2 regions of the Caballeronia sp. SL1002 genome follow, and region 2 is predicted to be linked to the other one. Evidence: riboswitches for the same ligand, from Rfam matches in the RefSeq annotation. Region 2 holds a riboswitch; the other holds the start of a gene.

Region 1 (7,612 bases), on a different contig from region 2:
CTCATCCTAACGGTGAAGGATATGAAAGCTGCGACTGATGGCGACTGTTGTATTTATTCCGTCGATGACAATTGTTAACGGTTCGCGCTGTTTTCGAGATGTCCGACGTGCTATTCGGGGCTCGAAGCGGATAGAAAACTCATTGATGGAAGCAAAGGTTCCAGGGCAGGACAGGCCGGCAACCCGCGTGCGATCCTTTCACGTTCAATGGTGATCGGAAGCAGCGGTTACGTCGTAATGGGAGACGTGATTTCGCTGACTAGTTAGCGCGACGTGCCGAAGAAACGATTTAATCCCTCGCTATCGACGATAGTGCTGGCCCTAATAACACGTTGGAGGTCGGGGCTGCGATTCGCGCACGTGAACGCGCACCGATACTGCCTCGTTCACACCATTGACGTTTGCTTTCCAACTCAGCGGAAAAAACAGCCGCACGCGACGCCACTTCAAACGCCTCACACACCCGAAGTTCCCTTCATCGCGCTTACGCACACGCTGCATCCAAGCCCGTCACACAAGCCGCTTCGTAATAAATCGCCACTGCGCCTCGGTCACCGGCGTGATCGAAAGGCGATTGCCTTTGGCTAACACCTGCATGTCCGCGAGTTCGGCGTGCTCGCGCAACGTAGCGAGCGACACGAGCGGCGTCTTCTTCAAGAACTTCACATCGACGAGCAGCCAGCGCGGCGTTTCCTGCGTCGACTTCGGATCGAAGTAAGGACTCTTCTTATCGAATTGCGTGGCATCCGGATACGCGGAGGAGGACACCTCGGCGAGGCCCGCGATTCCCGGCTGCGGACAACTCGAGTGATAGAACAGAACGCCGTCGCCGGGTTGCATGATGTCGCGCATGAAGTTGCGCGCCTGATAGTTGCGCACGCCGGTCCATGGCAACGTTTTGCCGGGCGCGTTCGCGAGATGGTCGATGCTTGCTTCGTCCGGTTCGGACTTCATCAGCCAGTAGCGCATGAGCGGAGATGAATGAGAAGGCGCGTCAGGGAACGGTAGCGTTCAACGCAAGCGCGCTTCACGCGAAACGCGTGGAGCAACACAACGTGAAGCCAAACGCCGAGCCCCAAGAAAAAACGGCATCGGAAAAATTCCGACGCCGTGGCTTGAGCTGAAAATTCAGCTTGAAAAATAAGGTCCCCGCCTCAGCCGCTAGGCCGGCATCCTGAACCTGGGTTCAAGATTGGTCGCAGTTGGCAGCACTTCGGGTACATCAGACAGAGTGACGCGCGCGCCCGTGCTACAAATTTCCGCAACCGTGCACATAGGCATTGGTTCAAGGAATATATGACCTTGGCGAACCAGGCAGGGAGTACTAACTCTACACCAATCATCGGGGAGATGCAGCAACGTATTGGCTTTTTCTTCGTGCGTTTTTCGTGACGCCGCAACAGGTATTTTCCCGCGCGCTCGATCACTATTTTTTGCACGTTGCCCGCACGGGCTGCGCCGGTTGGCGCAAGCTTTTACTGCGCTTCGTATTGTGAAATGACAGCGCCGAGCTGCTCGTTCATGGAGTGCATGGTGCGTCGAATTTCTTCGGCGGGGAACGATTCGCCGTGACGAACGCTGTTCTGAAGCTTAAGCAATTCCGACGCCAGCGAGAGCGCCGCCATCACGGCGATGCGGTCGGTGCCGCGCACGTTGCTCGCATTGCGCACCTTCGACATTTCCGCGTCCACGCGCGCCACCGCTTCGCGCAGCGCGTCTTCCGTTTCCGGCGAACACGCGAGCCGGTATTGCTGCCCGAGAATCGCAACTTCGATCTGTTTGGTGGTCATGCTTTTTCTCCGTGGCTGTGCGCTTCATCGTTCGCGACGCCGTTCATGCCGGCCGCGTGCGCAAGACCGGTCGACGTATCGGACGTAGCGGACGCATCGGGTGGGAGAAGATCGAGTTGATTGTCCGGCTCCGGCGCGGCTTTCGCGCGCGGCAGCTTTTCCAGGATTGCGTTGAGGCGCACTTGCGCGTCGTCGATTTTCGCCGACAGCGTGTCGCGCTCCGCTTGCAGCGTGTCGCGTTCCTCGCGCACTTGAGCCAACTCGGTCTGTGCGTTCGCGAAGTCGGCGCGCAAGTGTTCGAGTTGTTCTTCGAGCGCGTGGCGCGCCTGATGATGGCGTTCGCTGATCTTGATCAGCCGGCCGATGTTCTGTGAAAGTGATTCGAGTTCGTTGAGCATGTGCTGCGTCCTCTAAAGACCTGGCATTTTAGCGCGGTTCAATCCAGCAGCCGATAAATGTCTCGTTTCGAGACGTAACAGCATGCGAACGTGCAGGCAAAGCATCGCTAACGACGCAACGGATGTTCGTCATTCATGTGCGGAAAGCCCTATTTTTCAGGCACGAAATGTGAAAGCGACCGACCGTCGAACGCGTGCCGCTTTCTTGACGCTTCGTGCCGCCGCTCCTAAACTCCCGGCACTTTGGTGCTCGCGCTCGCGGTCTACGCTCGCGCAGTCAAACGGGAAACAGGGAGCGAAGTCCGCCCGGACGAGCCAACCTGTGCTGCCCCCGCAACGGTAAGCGACCGCAACGCAAGTTGCAAGCCGGTCCAGGGCGTATCGAGTCGGTCCGCGTGTGTGCGATGAGTGCGCAAACAGCATGCAAGCAGCATGCAAACCTTTGCGCGCTTTTTTCATACCGAATAATGCTGACGACGATGCGCCAAAACGCCACTGCGCAAATTTCGCGTGGGAAGGCGGACCGGCATGTCGTGAGCCCGGATACCGGCCAAAGAGGAGAGCGCCGCGTGCAAAAACGCGGCGCTCGACGCATGCACTCGCGGGGCGCGGGTGGCACATGCTCCCAACCGGACCTTTTCGACCGATGCTTTCACCCTTTGCCCGCGCGGCGATGCTGCTATGCGGCAGCCTGCCGTGCGCTGCGTTCGCGCAGACCACCGACCACGATCCCACGCCCACGCTCGCACCCGTCGTCGTGACCGCGACGCGCACGCCTGAGCCACTCGCGAGTTCGCTCGCGCAGACCACGCTGTTCGACCCGCAGGATATCGCCGATACCAACGCGACCGACGTCGCCGGCCTGCTCGCGCTCGGCGCGGGCGTGCAGGTGTCGCGCAATGGCGGGCCGGGCGCGTCGTCGAGCATTTTCGTGCGCGGCGCTTCGTCGGCGCAATCGCTCGTGCTGATCGACGGCGTGCGCGTGGAGTCGGCGGGGCTGGGCGCGGCGCAGTTATCGCAACTGATGCTCGACGAGATCGACCATGTGGAAGTGGTGAACGGGAATGTGTCGGCGTTGTATGGATCGAGCGCGGTCGGCGGGGTTGTGCAGATATTTACCAAGACGGGCGAGGATCATCCGCCGCGCTTCAACTTCGAAACCGAGTACGGCAGTTATCACACGCAGCGCCAGCAACTCGGCGTGTCCGGCGCGCTTGACCAGGACGGCCGCACCACGTTCAGCGTCACCGCATCGCGTGGCAAGACGGACGGTTTTTCGTCCATTGATCCCGCCATTTCGCCGAACGCGAATCCCAACGCGAACGGCTATCTGAACGAGAGCGTGAGCGCGACGCTGCGCCATACGTTCACGGCGAACTGGGACGCGGGCGCGCGCTTTTTCCAGTCGAACGGCATCAATAGTTTCGACGATGCCTACGGCCTTCCGACCGACCTCAACGAGTCGCATAACCGCGTGCGTTCGGCGTCGGTGTTCGCGAACGGCAAGCTGACCGATCGCTGGACTGCGCACTTCACGATCGCGCAGGGTCAGGATCGCTCGAATATCGAGCAGAACGGCGTGTACACGAGCAAGTTCAACTCGGAGACGCGCCAGTACACCTGGCAAAACGATTTCCTGCTCACGCGCGATCACAAACTGCTGTTCGGCTACGAGCATCTCGACGAGACCCTCGACTCGAACGAATTCGACGCGCCCGCGCGCCACGTCAACTCGGTGTTCGCGGGCTATGTCGGGCGGATCGGCGGGAATCAGTTCCAGGCGAACGTGCGGCGTGACCAGTACTCCGATTTCGGCGGCGCGAACAGCTACTATCTCGGCTACGGCTACAACTTCGATGCGCACTGGAAGGTGAGCGCGAGCTATTCCGCTGCGTTCCGCGCGCCGAGTTTCGACGATCTGTACTATCCGTTCAGCGGCAATCCGTCCATTCAGCCGGAGCGCAGCCATTCGGTCGAGGCGGCGCTCCAGTACGCGGCGAGCGGGATCGGCGTGATCCGGGTGACGGCGTTCGAGACGCGCTATTCGAACCTGATCGATTACGTGGCCGACGGCGCGGGGTTTTACATCGCGCAGAACGTCGGGCGCGCGAAAGTGCAGGGCGTCGAAGCCTCGTGGGCGGGGCAACTCGCGCGCACGGACTTGCGCGCGTCGTTCACGTTCCAGAATCCGGTCGATGAAACGAACGGCCAGGATCTCACGCGCCGCGCCCGACGTTTCGCGACGCTCTCGGCGCACCGCTCGTTCGGCGGCTGGCGCGTGGGCGGCGAGTGGATCACGAGCGGCGCGCGCAGCGATTACGATTCGACGCTCGCCGGCTACGGCGTCGTGAATCTCTCGGCGCGCTACAGCATCACGAAGGCGTGGTACGTCGATGCGCGCATCGACAACCTGTTCAACAAGGACTATGAACTCGCGTATTCCTACAACACGCCACGACGCGGCGCGTATCTCACGCTCGGCTGGCAGCAGCAATGATCGCCGGGACGCGCTGACATGAGCGCCGCGCGCGGGATGATCCGCGGCATGTCGGCGAGCCGCGCCATGGCGATCTGGTCGACGCTGGCGGGCGCTGCGGTGCTCGTGTTCGTGGCGTCGCTCGCGTGCGGCAGCGTCGCCGTGCCGCCGTGGCGCGCGGTCGCGGCGTTGCTGCACGCGGGCGCGCCGTCCGGAATCGCCGATGAAATCGTGCTTGGACTGCGTCTGCCGCGCGCGCTCGGCGGCTTCGCGTCGGGCGCGCTGCTCGCGCTTGCCGGCGCGTTGCTGCAAGTCTTGCTGCGCAATCCGCTCGCTGAACCCTACGTGCTCGGTGTGTCGGGCGGCGCGGCGGCGTTCGCGCTCGCGGCCATGCTCGCTGCGCTGCCGTGGTGGAGCGTCGAGGCCGCCGCATTCGCGGGCGCGTTCTTGTCCATCGTGCTCGTGCTCGGTCTTGCGCGCCGCGAGTTGTGGCGCGGCGATCCGCAGGATGCATCGCCGCGATTGTTGCTCACGGGCGCGGTGATCGCGGCGGGCTGGGGCGCGCTCATCACGCTGATGCTCGCCGTCGCGCCCGAGAACCGGCTGCGCGGCATGGTGTTCTGGCTGACCGGCGACCTGAACGGCGTCGCGACACCGTGGACGGCGGCGTTCGCGCTCGCCGCCGCGCTCGTCGCCGTCGTGCCCGTCGCGCCGCAACTCAACGTGCTGCTGCGGGGCGACGCCGCCGCGCAAGCGCTTGGCGTGCCGGTCGCGCGCTTGCGTCTGCGCGTGTATCTCGTGGCGTCGCTCGCGGCCGCGGCGGCCGTGACGACGGCGGGTACGATCGGCTTTGTCGGGCTGGTCGTGCCGCATGTGTTGCGGCTCGCCTGTGGCAACGATCAGCGCATGCTCCTGCCCGCGTGCGCGCTCGGCGGCGGCGTCGCGGTGATGGGCGCGGATTTGATCGCGCGCACGGTGATTGCGCCAGCGCAGTTGCCGGTGGGCGTGATCACCGCGCTGGTCGGCGTGCCGGTGTTCCTGTGGATGCTGCTGCGGCGCACGTCATGACGCTCTCCGTTCAAAACCTCCAGTTGCGCGCCGGAAGCCGGATGTTGATCGACGGCTTCAGCGGCCGGTTCGAACCCGGCGAAATGTGGTGCGTGGCCGGGCCGAACGGCGCGGGAAAGACCACGCTGATCGGCGCGCTGGCTGGACTCGCCGCGCCGGCGTCGGGGGCGATCCTGCTCGACGGACGGCCGCTCAACGCATGGCGCGCCGCCGATCTCGCCCGCCGCCGCGCGCTGATGCCGCAGACCGAGCACGACGCGTTCAGCGCGAGCGTGCTCGATATCGTGATGCTGAACCGCTTTCCTCACTTGAGCGGATGGGGCTGGGAAAGCGCGGCGGATCGCGCGGTCTCGCTCGCGGCGCTCGATACGCTCGGCCTTGCGCCATTCGCCTCGCGCGATGTCCGCACGTTGTCGGGCGGCGAGCGGCAACGCGTCGCACTCGCCGCGGCGCTCGCGCAGGACGCACCGCTGCTCTTTCTCGACGAACCGCTGTCGCATCTCGACCTGCATCATCAGATGGCGTGCCTCGACGCGCTCACACGCTGGCTGCAAGCCGAACCCGCCGCGCGCACGGTTGTGTTTTCCTGCCACGATCTCAATCTCGCGCGCCGTTTCGCGAGCCATGCGCTGCTGCTCGACGGCGCGGGCGAGGTGTCGGCGGGACGCGCGCGCGACGTGCTCAGCGCAGAACGCGCGAGCGCGGCCTTCGGCTATCCGCTGATCCTTATTCACGAGGGCGGCCACGAGGCGCTCGTGCCCGCCCTGCAACGTCCCAGTTTCTAACGGAATCCATCATGTCACTCGAACTCGCCGTGCCACGTCCTGAAGCGCTCGATCGCACGCTCGAAGCGCGTCTCGCTCATGTCATCGATACGAAGACCAAGCCGCTCGGCAGTCTCGGCCGGCTCGAAGGGCTCGCGCTTCAGCTCGGCCTGATCCAGCGCACGGAGACGCCGCGCGTCGAGCGTCCGACAATCATCGTGTTCGCCGCCGATCACGGTATTGCCGCTGAGGGCGTGAGTTCGTTTCCGCAGGAAGTGACCGTGCAGATGGTCGCGAACTTCGTCGGCGGGGGCGCGGCGATCAACGCGTTGTCGCGCGCGGCGGGCATGACGCTCGAAGTCGTGGATGCCGGTGTCGCGAGCGCGCTGCCCGCATCCGACGGCCTGATCGACCTGGCGATCCGGCGCGGCGGCACGCGCAACTTCGCGCACGAACCCGCGATGACGCGCGACGAAGCGCTCGCGGCGATCGCGCGCGGCGCGGCGCGCGTGCGGCATCACGCGGCGCTCGGCACGACGGTGATCGGCTTCGGCGAAATGGGGATCGCCAATACGTCGGCGGCCGCGTGCCTGATGAGCCGGCTGTGCGATCTGCCGATCGACGTGTGCGTCGGGCGCGGCACGGGGTTGTCGAATGAAGGCGTGGACCGCAAGCGCGCCGTCCTCGCGAAGGCGCTCGAACTTCACCCGGCAAGCACGGACCCGCTCGACACGCTTGCGACCTTCGGCGGCTTCGAAATCGCGATGATGACCGGCGCGTTCCTCGCGGCCGCCGAGGCGCGGCTGACGATTCTGGTCGATGGTTTCATCGCGACGTCGGCGCTGCTCGTCGCGCACGCGATGTCGCCCGCCGTGCTCGACTATTGCGTGTTCGCGCACGCGTCGGACGAAGCGGGGCATCGGCGGATGCTCGATTTTTTCGGCGCGAAACCGCTGCTCGAACTGGATCTGCGTCTTGGCGAAGGAACAGGCGCGGCGCTCGCGCTGCCCTTGTTGCGCGCGGCGGCGGCGTTCCTCTGCGAGATGGCGAGCTTCGAGTCGGCGGGCGTCGCGACCAAGAGCGACAAGAGCGACACGAGCGGCAAAGGCGGCTGAC
Region 2 (7,612 bases):
TGCTCACCGATGGGCGCAGTCCCGATTCGCCCGCGCGCCCGCTCCACGCGGATCATGTCGTGGTGGTCGATTTCGAGCGCGAAAGCGTGCGGCTCGGCCGCGCGGCGACCCTTGCGGCACGTTGGGACGCCGAGTACACGACCGGCGAATCGCTCGCTCAGGCGTACCAGCGCGGCGTGTAAATCCATTCGTCGGCGGTATCGGCGTGACGCGGGAAACCGCGCGTATGCGTCGAGCCGACGATCACCATCGTGCGCATATCCACCTGATCGCCGCGCACGGAGCCGAGCGTTGTCGTCACCATCGTTTCGCCGGGCCGGCCGATATTGCGGCCGAGCACCACGCGCGTTTCCGGCTTGCGATGCTCGCGCACGATGTCGAGCGCGCGGTCGAGTTGCCACGGACGCGCGCGCGATATCGGGTTATAGAACGCCATTACCAGATCGGCCTGCGCCGCATGTCGCAGCCGCGTTTCGATGACGCTCCATGGCTTCAGATTGTCGGAGAGCGACAGCATGCAGAAGTCGTGGCCGAGCGGCGCGCCGGCGCGCGCGGCGGTCGCGAGCGCGGCCGATACGCCCGGTTCGATGACAAGCGCCACGCCGCACCATTCGGGATGCGCGTCGCGGCCTTGATCGAGTGCTTCGAGCACGGCGGCGGCCATCGCGAAGACGCCCGGATCGCCGGACGATACGACCACCACGTTCCGGCCTTCGCTCGCGATTTCGAACGCGTGCGCGGCGCGCTGCATCTCCTCGCGATTATCGGTTTCGTGCAGACGCTGATCGGAGCGGAACGGGCCTGCCATGCGGACATACGTGTCGTAGCCGAGCACATCGCTGGCTTGATCGAGCGCGGCGCGTGCGGCGGGCGTCATGTGCGATGCATCGCCGGGGCCGAGTCCCACGACCGTCAGCGTGCCGCGCGCGCGGCCTTGGCTTTCGATATCGACGGGCTGTGCATGGATTTCAAGCGTGATGTCGTGTGCCTTGTCGGTGGAATCGAGAGTAAAGCGCAGCGGGACGCCAAGCGCGAGCGCGGCATCGGCAAGCGCTTGTGAGCCCGCGCGCGACGGCGGCGCAAGCAGCACCGCGAGCGCAGGTGCGGCAAGCCGCTGCTCGCGCATCGCATCGTGAACACGCGCGGCGATATCGCCAGCAGCTAGGTCATGCACGAACGCGACGACCGAACGCGGATGAATCAGCAGTTCATCGGCGGATTCGCTCGTATGCGGTGTCACGCGAATCGCGAGCCGCGAGGCATCGGCGCGCGGCAAATCCACCGCGTCGAGCCAGGGCGCAGCGCCTTCGATACGCGTCGTCTCCCCGCCGAGCAGATCCGACACGAAGCGCTTGCCGCGTTCGATATCGGCGAGCACGTAGCCGGGCGGCGGATTCAGCAGGCACGTACCGAAGCGCAACTCGCCGCTCGTCGTAATGGCGGGCGTCGTGCCGAGCGCCTCGGCAATCTCGCGCGCCATCGCATTCACGCCGCTTAAGCCACCCAGCAGCGGCACGACCGCGCTGCCGTCTTCTGCGACGGCCAGTACGGGCGGCTCCGCGCCCTTGTCCGAGAGACCGGCCGCGAGCGCGCGAATGACGATGCCCGCCGCGCACAACGCGATCACCGGCGTGCCGCGTGCATACAGTCCGCGCAGATGCGGGCCGAGTTCATCGAAGCCGACATCCACGTCCGCGTTCATCCGACGCGCGAGGCCATGCACGCGCGCGCCGGGATAAAGCGTCTGGATGCGTCGCGCGGTATCGAGCGCGCCTGCGCCGAGTATCACGATGGCGGGCGCTGGCACCGTGTTCATGCCTGCCATTTTTTCCCCGGCACGACGAGCAATGAGAAGTACGGCGACGCCATTGGATCGACATCGTCGAGCGGCACGATGCGCTGATTCGTCATGGTCGCGCGCTCGACGTACAGCGCGCGTTGCGCGAGGCCGAGCTCGTTCAAGACGCGTCGAACCTTGTCGAAATTGCGGCCGAGCTTCATCACGACAGCGGCGTCCGCCGCCGCGAGCCGCGTCTTGAGTTCGTGTTCCGGCAGCACGCCCGAGAGCACGGCGAGACTCTGATTGCGATACACGAGCGGCGCGCCGAGCACGGCGACACCGCCCAACATCGAACACACGCCCGGCACCACTTCGGTCTGAAAACGCGCGGCGAGCCGGTCGTGCAGATACATGTAGGAGCCGTAGAAAAACGGATCGCCTTCGCAAATCACCGCGACGTCGCGGCCCGCTTCGAGATGATCCGCGACCCGCAGTGCGGATTCATCGTAGAAATCGGCGATGATCGTCTCGTAGCAAAGCGGCGGTTCGAGCGCTTCGGTCGTGACCGGATACACGAGCGGCAAGCGCGTTTGCGCTTCGCCGAGATGCGCTTCGATAATGCCGAACGCGTTGCCTTTTTTGCCCTTCGCGACGAAATACGCGACAACGGGTGCGCTTTTAAGCAAACGCAGCGCCTTGACCGTGATCAGTTCCGGGTCGCCCGGCCCCACGCCGAGACCCAACAGACGTCCGCTCATTTATTCGATCTCCGTTGCGAGCGCGTTCACGGCCGCCGCCGCCATCGCGCTGCCGCCGCGTCGCCCGGCGAGCGCCACGAACGGCACGCCGCGACTGTCGGCGGCGAGCATCGCCTTCGATTCCGCCGCGCCGATGAAACCGACCGGAAAGCCGAGAATCAGCGCGGGCTTCGGGGCGCCCGTGTCGAGCAGATCGAGCAGGTGAAAGAGCGCGGTCGGCGCATTGCCGATCACCACGACGCTCCCTTCGAGCAACGGCCGCCACAGTTCGAGCGCGGCGGCCGAGCGCGTATTGCCGAGCGCGCGCGCGCGATCCGGCACGGAGGGATCGTTCAGCGTGCAGATCACGCGGTTGTCCGCAGGCAGCCGCGCGCGCGTGATGCCCTCGGCGACCATGCGCGCGTCGCAGAGAATCGGCGCGCCTGCCGCGAGCGCGGCGCGGCCCGCTGCGCCCGCGCCCGGCGAAAAGCGCAGGTCGTCGGCGGCGTCCACCATGCCGCACGCGTGGATCACGCGCACCGCGAGTTTTTCGAGGTCGGCGGGGATTGCATCGAGCCTGGCTTCGGCGCGGATCGTCGCGAACGATTGGCGGTAGATTTCCTGTCCGTCGCGGATGTAATCAAGCATCGGGGTTGCTCCGGGCGAGCCAGTCGGCTGCCTCTTGAATCGTCAGATGATGGGCCACGCAGACCCCGAAGCCTTCGGCTCTAGCGGCGTCTGCGTTTTGATAGAGATCGTAGCGGCCGGGCGCGACGGCGAGCAGCGTAAACGGTACGCGGTGCGCGGCGGCGCACGAGCGCGTGCAGCCACTGAGATGAACTTGCACCGAGGGCGGCAAGCGCGCGGCGAGACGAAGTGCGTCGGCCTTCGTATCGGCTGCGCCTTTCGCGCATCCCGTCGATCCCGCGCACGCGATCAACCGCGCGAACGGTTCGTCCGGCGCGATGGCGAAGCCGAGCGCGCGAAGTGTGGCGATCGTGGACGAGGCGTCGGCCGCGGCGATATCCGGCAGCAGCACACTTTGCCATGGCGTCATGCGCAGGCGCGCGCTGCCTTTTTGATCGGCGAGATGCGCGAGCGCGCGCAGGCTTGCTGGATCGAGGCGGCCGAGCACGGGTTGCGCGCCGACGTACATCGGTCCCGCCGCGCACTGAGCGTGCGCGCCGAGTCGCAGCGATGGATCGGCGGGCGGACGTCGCCACGCCTGCACGGTGGCGTCGCGAAGCAAAGGGATATTTGACAGACGGCTTATGAACGCGTCCGGCGGCAATGTCGCGAGCAGATCGCGCATGCGGGATCGATCGGGCGCGGCGAGATCGAGAAACGTGTGCAGCAGCGCATGCACGAGCGCGGGAACGTGCCGCGTCGCGACGGCGGCTAACGCGGGCGTGTCGTGTGCATCGACCGGCGGGCAGCCCGCGAGACCGAACGCGAAATGCTCGGCGTCCATCGCGGCGAGCCAGATATCGTGCGCGTGATCGAGCATCGCGAGTGGCTCGCCGCCATCGAGCAGCAGCGCGAATTTCGGCGAGAGCGCGTGCAGCCGCGTGTCGCGCTGCATCTGCGCGAGCAGGTTTGCGGCGAGCGTCGAGACATCGTTTTTAGCGGCGTGATCGAGGCCTGCGAGCGGACTCGTCATCAGGTTGCGCGTGTCGTCGGCGCCGGGCGTCGAGGGTCCGAGCCCGGCGTCGAGCAGCGTATCGACGAGCGCTTGCTGCGACTCGTCGCGCACGCCGCGCAACTGCAGATTCGCACGATTGGTCACTTCGATCGCGCCCGAGCCGAAGCGCGCGGCGGCATCGGCGATCGCGCGCCCCTGCGCCGCACTGAGTTCGCCGCCCGGCAGCCGGACGCGGCACAGCCCGCCGTCGCGCGCGGCGACCACGCGCAACAGCCCCGGACACGCGGATGCGCCCGGCGTGGATGCGCCCGGCGCGGCTGCGCGCGGCGCGGCTGACGCCGGTCGAGGCACGTGAGACGATGCGTGTGCAGGTAGTTTCAAAGCAGGACCCGGGACTTCTTCGCGATAGTAGCGCCGTGCCGCCAGCATGACGGCAACGGCTGCCGCGCCGGTACACCCCGCCCGGCACGGGCTTCACGCGAAACGGATGGTCGGCAGGTCTCTTGGCTGGCAGGTCACGATCCGCGCCGGCCTTCCCGGTAAAAACCAGTGGCAGTGGAGCGCGGACTCGCTGCGTACAATTGCGGGGGCAGCCACAGTGTTGCTGTGTTCCCTGTTAGGCCCGGAAGGGCACCGACGAACGCTGTATTATGCCCGCTTTTCAGGGCTCGACTGGCGCGATCCGCGTCGCGTTTGCGGCTCGCGCGCGCTCTAAGTTTTTCAATCGGCAGGAACCGGATCAAGAGGAAACGGCGGATGTCACCGTGGCTGACCGTGGTGGGGATCGGAGAGGACGGGTGGGACGGGATCGGCCGGCTCGCGCGGCGGGCGCTGCTCGACGCCGACGCGATCTACGGCGGCGAGCGGCATCTCGCGCTGCTGCCACGCGGTTTGCGTGCCGAGCGGATGCCATGGCCGAAGCCGTTTTCCGTCGATACGCTGCTCGCGCGGCGCGGCGGCCATTGTCTGTGCGTGCTCGCGAGCGGCGATCCGATGTTCTACGGTGTCGGCGCGACGCTCGCGCGTAGCGTGCCGCCCGAACAACTGCGTGTGTTGCCCGCGCCTTCTTCGCTCTCGCTCGCGGCCGCGCGGCTCGGCTGGCCGCTGCATGAAGTCGCGCATGTCTCGCTCGTCGGGCGGCCGCTCGCGGCGCTCCGGGCGCAACTCTTTCGCGGTGCGCGTCTTTTAGTTTTGAGCAGCGATGGCGCGAGTCCCGTCGCGATTGCCGCGCTGCTTTGCGACGCAGGTTTCGGCGCGAGCCGGGTGAGCGTGTTCGAGCATCTGGGTGGCGAGTTGGAACGGCGGATCGACAGTCGCGCCGATGCGTGGGGCGACGCGCCTGCCGCCGCGTTAAATCTGGTTGCCATCGAATGTCGTCGCGAGAACACGCACGCGGGGCTGCCGCTCACGCCGGGCCTTCCCGACGACGCCTATCGGCACGACGGCCAGCTCACCAAACGCGACGTGCGCGCGATCACGCTCGCGCGCCTCGCGCCCGCGCCGGGCGAATTGCTGTGGGATGTCGGCGCGGGTTGCGGCTCGATCGGGATCGAGTGGATGCGCGCGCATCCGTCTTGCCGCGCGATTGCCGTCGAAGCCGATGCCGGACGTCAGGCGCTGATCGAACACAATCGCGACGCGCTCGGCGTGCCCGCGCTGCAACTCGTCGCGGGCGAGGCGCCCGCCGCGCTCGACGGATTGTCCACGCCCGACGCGATTTTTATCGGCGGCGGGGTGACCGCGGCGGGCATGCTCGACGCGTGCTGGTCGCGTCTGCGAAGCGGTGGACGGTTGATCGCGAATGCCGTTACGTTGCAAAGCGAGGCAGCGCTGGTTGCGTGGCGCGAAAACCATGGCGGCGAACTGACGCGCATTGGCGTGGCACAGGCCGCGCCGCTCGGCGGCTTCGATACGTGGCGGCAAGCGTTGCCGATCACGCTGCTCCACGCGATAAAACCATGATGCGCGCTCGTGAATTCCGCCATGCGTGATGAGACCGGCGAGCAGCCCGCGCCGCTTCGCAGCGGCTACACCACCGGCAGTTGCGCGACCGCGACGAGCCTCGCCGCCGCACGCCTGTTGCTCGGCGGCGTGACAAGCGAGCGCGCGGAAATCACGTTGCCGAAGGGTCAGCATGTCCCGATGCCGCTCGTATTCTGCAGAAGGATCGGTGCGAACGAGGCGGAGGCGGGCATGATCAAGGACGCAGGCGACGACCCCGACGTGACACACGGCGCGATCGTGTTTGCACGCGTGCGCTTGATAAACGAGACTGGTGTGCGTTTTCTCGCCGGGCCGGGCGTGGGGACGGTGACGCGCGCGGGACTTGCGCTCGGCATCGGCGAACCGGCGATCAATCCCGTGCCGCGCCGGATGATGACCGATCATCTCGACGCCCTCGCCGACGAATACGGTTATACGGGTGGCTTTGAAGTGAGCATCGGCGTGGAAAACGGCGAGGCGCTCGCGCTCAAAACGATGAACCCGCGGCTCGGCATCGTCGGCGGATTGTCGATACTCGGCACGAGCGGGATCGTCCGGCCATTTTCATGCTCGGCCTATATCGCGTCGATCCATCAAGGCATCGACGTCGCGCGCGCGAACGGCTACACGCACCTCGCGGCATGCACCGGCAACCAGAGCGAAGACGCGATGCGTGCGCGCTATAGTTTGCCGGATATCGCGCTGATCGAAATGGGCGACTTCGTGGGCGCGGTGCTGAAACACTTGCGGCGCGCGCCGGTCGCGAAACTGAGCGTGTGCGGCGGCTTCGGCAAGATGAGCAAGCTCGCGGCGGGCCATCTCGATCTGCATAGCAGAAACTCGAGCATCGACCTTCCGCAACTCGCGTCATGGGCCGCCGATGCGGGCGCGAACGACGCACTGCAAGCCGCGATGCGCGCCGCCAACACGAGTCAGGAAGCGCTCGCGCTGGGGCGGGCGGAAGGCGTTGCGCTCGGCGATATCGTCTGCCGCCATGCGCGCCGTTTTGCGTTGACGGTCGTGCCGTCCGGCGTGGAAGTGGAAGCGTTCGCGATCGATCGGCAGGGGCGGCTTATCGGAGAATCGCGATGACGCGTGTGCTTTTGCTCGGCGGCACGGGCGATGCGTTGGCGCTCGCGCGGCATCTCGGCCCGGCGCACGTTTATAGTCTCGCGGGGCTTGGGCGCGTGCCGCAGGATCTCGCGTGTTCGGTGCGCGTGGGCGGTTACGGCGGCGCGGCGGGTTTGGCCGCGTTTATCGTGGCGGAGAGGATCGGTCTCGTGATCGACGCGACGCATCCGTATGCCGCGCAGATGAGCCGCAATGCCGCTGCCGCGTGCGCCACGGCACGCGTGCCGTGCTGGGCCGTGCGTCGCGCGCCGTGGCGCCGCCAGGCAGGCGACGACTGGCGCGACGCGCGCAATTGGGCCGATCTCGAGCGTTTGATAGCGCCGTTCGAGCGGCCATTGT

The links. A riboswitch is a leader RNA that binds a small molecule or an ion and turns the genes downstream of it on or off. The one in region 2 is predicted to bind cobalamin.
Region 1: another riboswitch for cobalamin. It lies ahead of AC3D25_RS04810 (TonB-dependent receptor domain-containing protein); the one in region 2 lies ahead of cobG (precorrin-3B synthase).

Annotation. Positions count from the first base shown of each region.
Region 1 is NZ_JBYMUW010000002.1:416,830-424,441, forward strand. It holds gene AC3D25_RS04790 (EVE domain-containing protein) at 511-969, opposite strand; RNA gene ssrS (6S RNA) at 1,143-1,324, opposite strand; gene AC3D25_RS04800 (cell division protein ZapA) at 1,476-1,790, opposite strand; gene AC3D25_RS04805 (ATPase) at 1,787-2,188, opposite strand; cobalamin riboswitch at 2,416-2,757, shown strand; gene AC3D25_RS04810 (TonB-dependent receptor domain-containing protein) at 2,835-4,685, shown strand; gene AC3D25_RS04815 (FecCD family ABC transporter permease) at 4,704-5,732, shown strand; gene AC3D25_RS04820 (ABC transporter ATP-binding protein) at 5,729-6,517, shown strand; gene cobT (nicotinate-nucleotide--dimethylbenzimidazole phosphoribosyltransferase) at 6,529-7,611, shown strand.
Region 2 is NZ_JBYMUW010000005.1:322,368-329,979, forward strand. It holds gene AC3D25_RS25955 (vWA domain-containing protein) at 1-182, shown strand, start outside; gene cobJ (precorrin-3B C(17)-methyltransferase) at 158-1,825, opposite strand; gene AC3D25_RS25965 (precorrin-2 C(20)-methyltransferase) at 1,813-2,538, opposite strand; gene AC3D25_RS25970 (precorrin-8X methylmutase) at 2,539-3,165, opposite strand; gene cobG (precorrin-3B synthase) at 3,158-4,510, opposite strand; cobalamin riboswitch at 4,636-4,812, opposite strand; gene cbiE (precorrin-6y C5,15-methyltransferase (decarboxylating) subunit CbiE) at 4,916-6,121, shown strand; gene AC3D25_RS25985 (cobalt-precorrin-5B (C(1))-methyltransferase) at 6,143-7,234, shown strand; gene AC3D25_RS25990 (cobalt-precorrin-6A reductase) at 7,231-7,612, shown strand, end outside.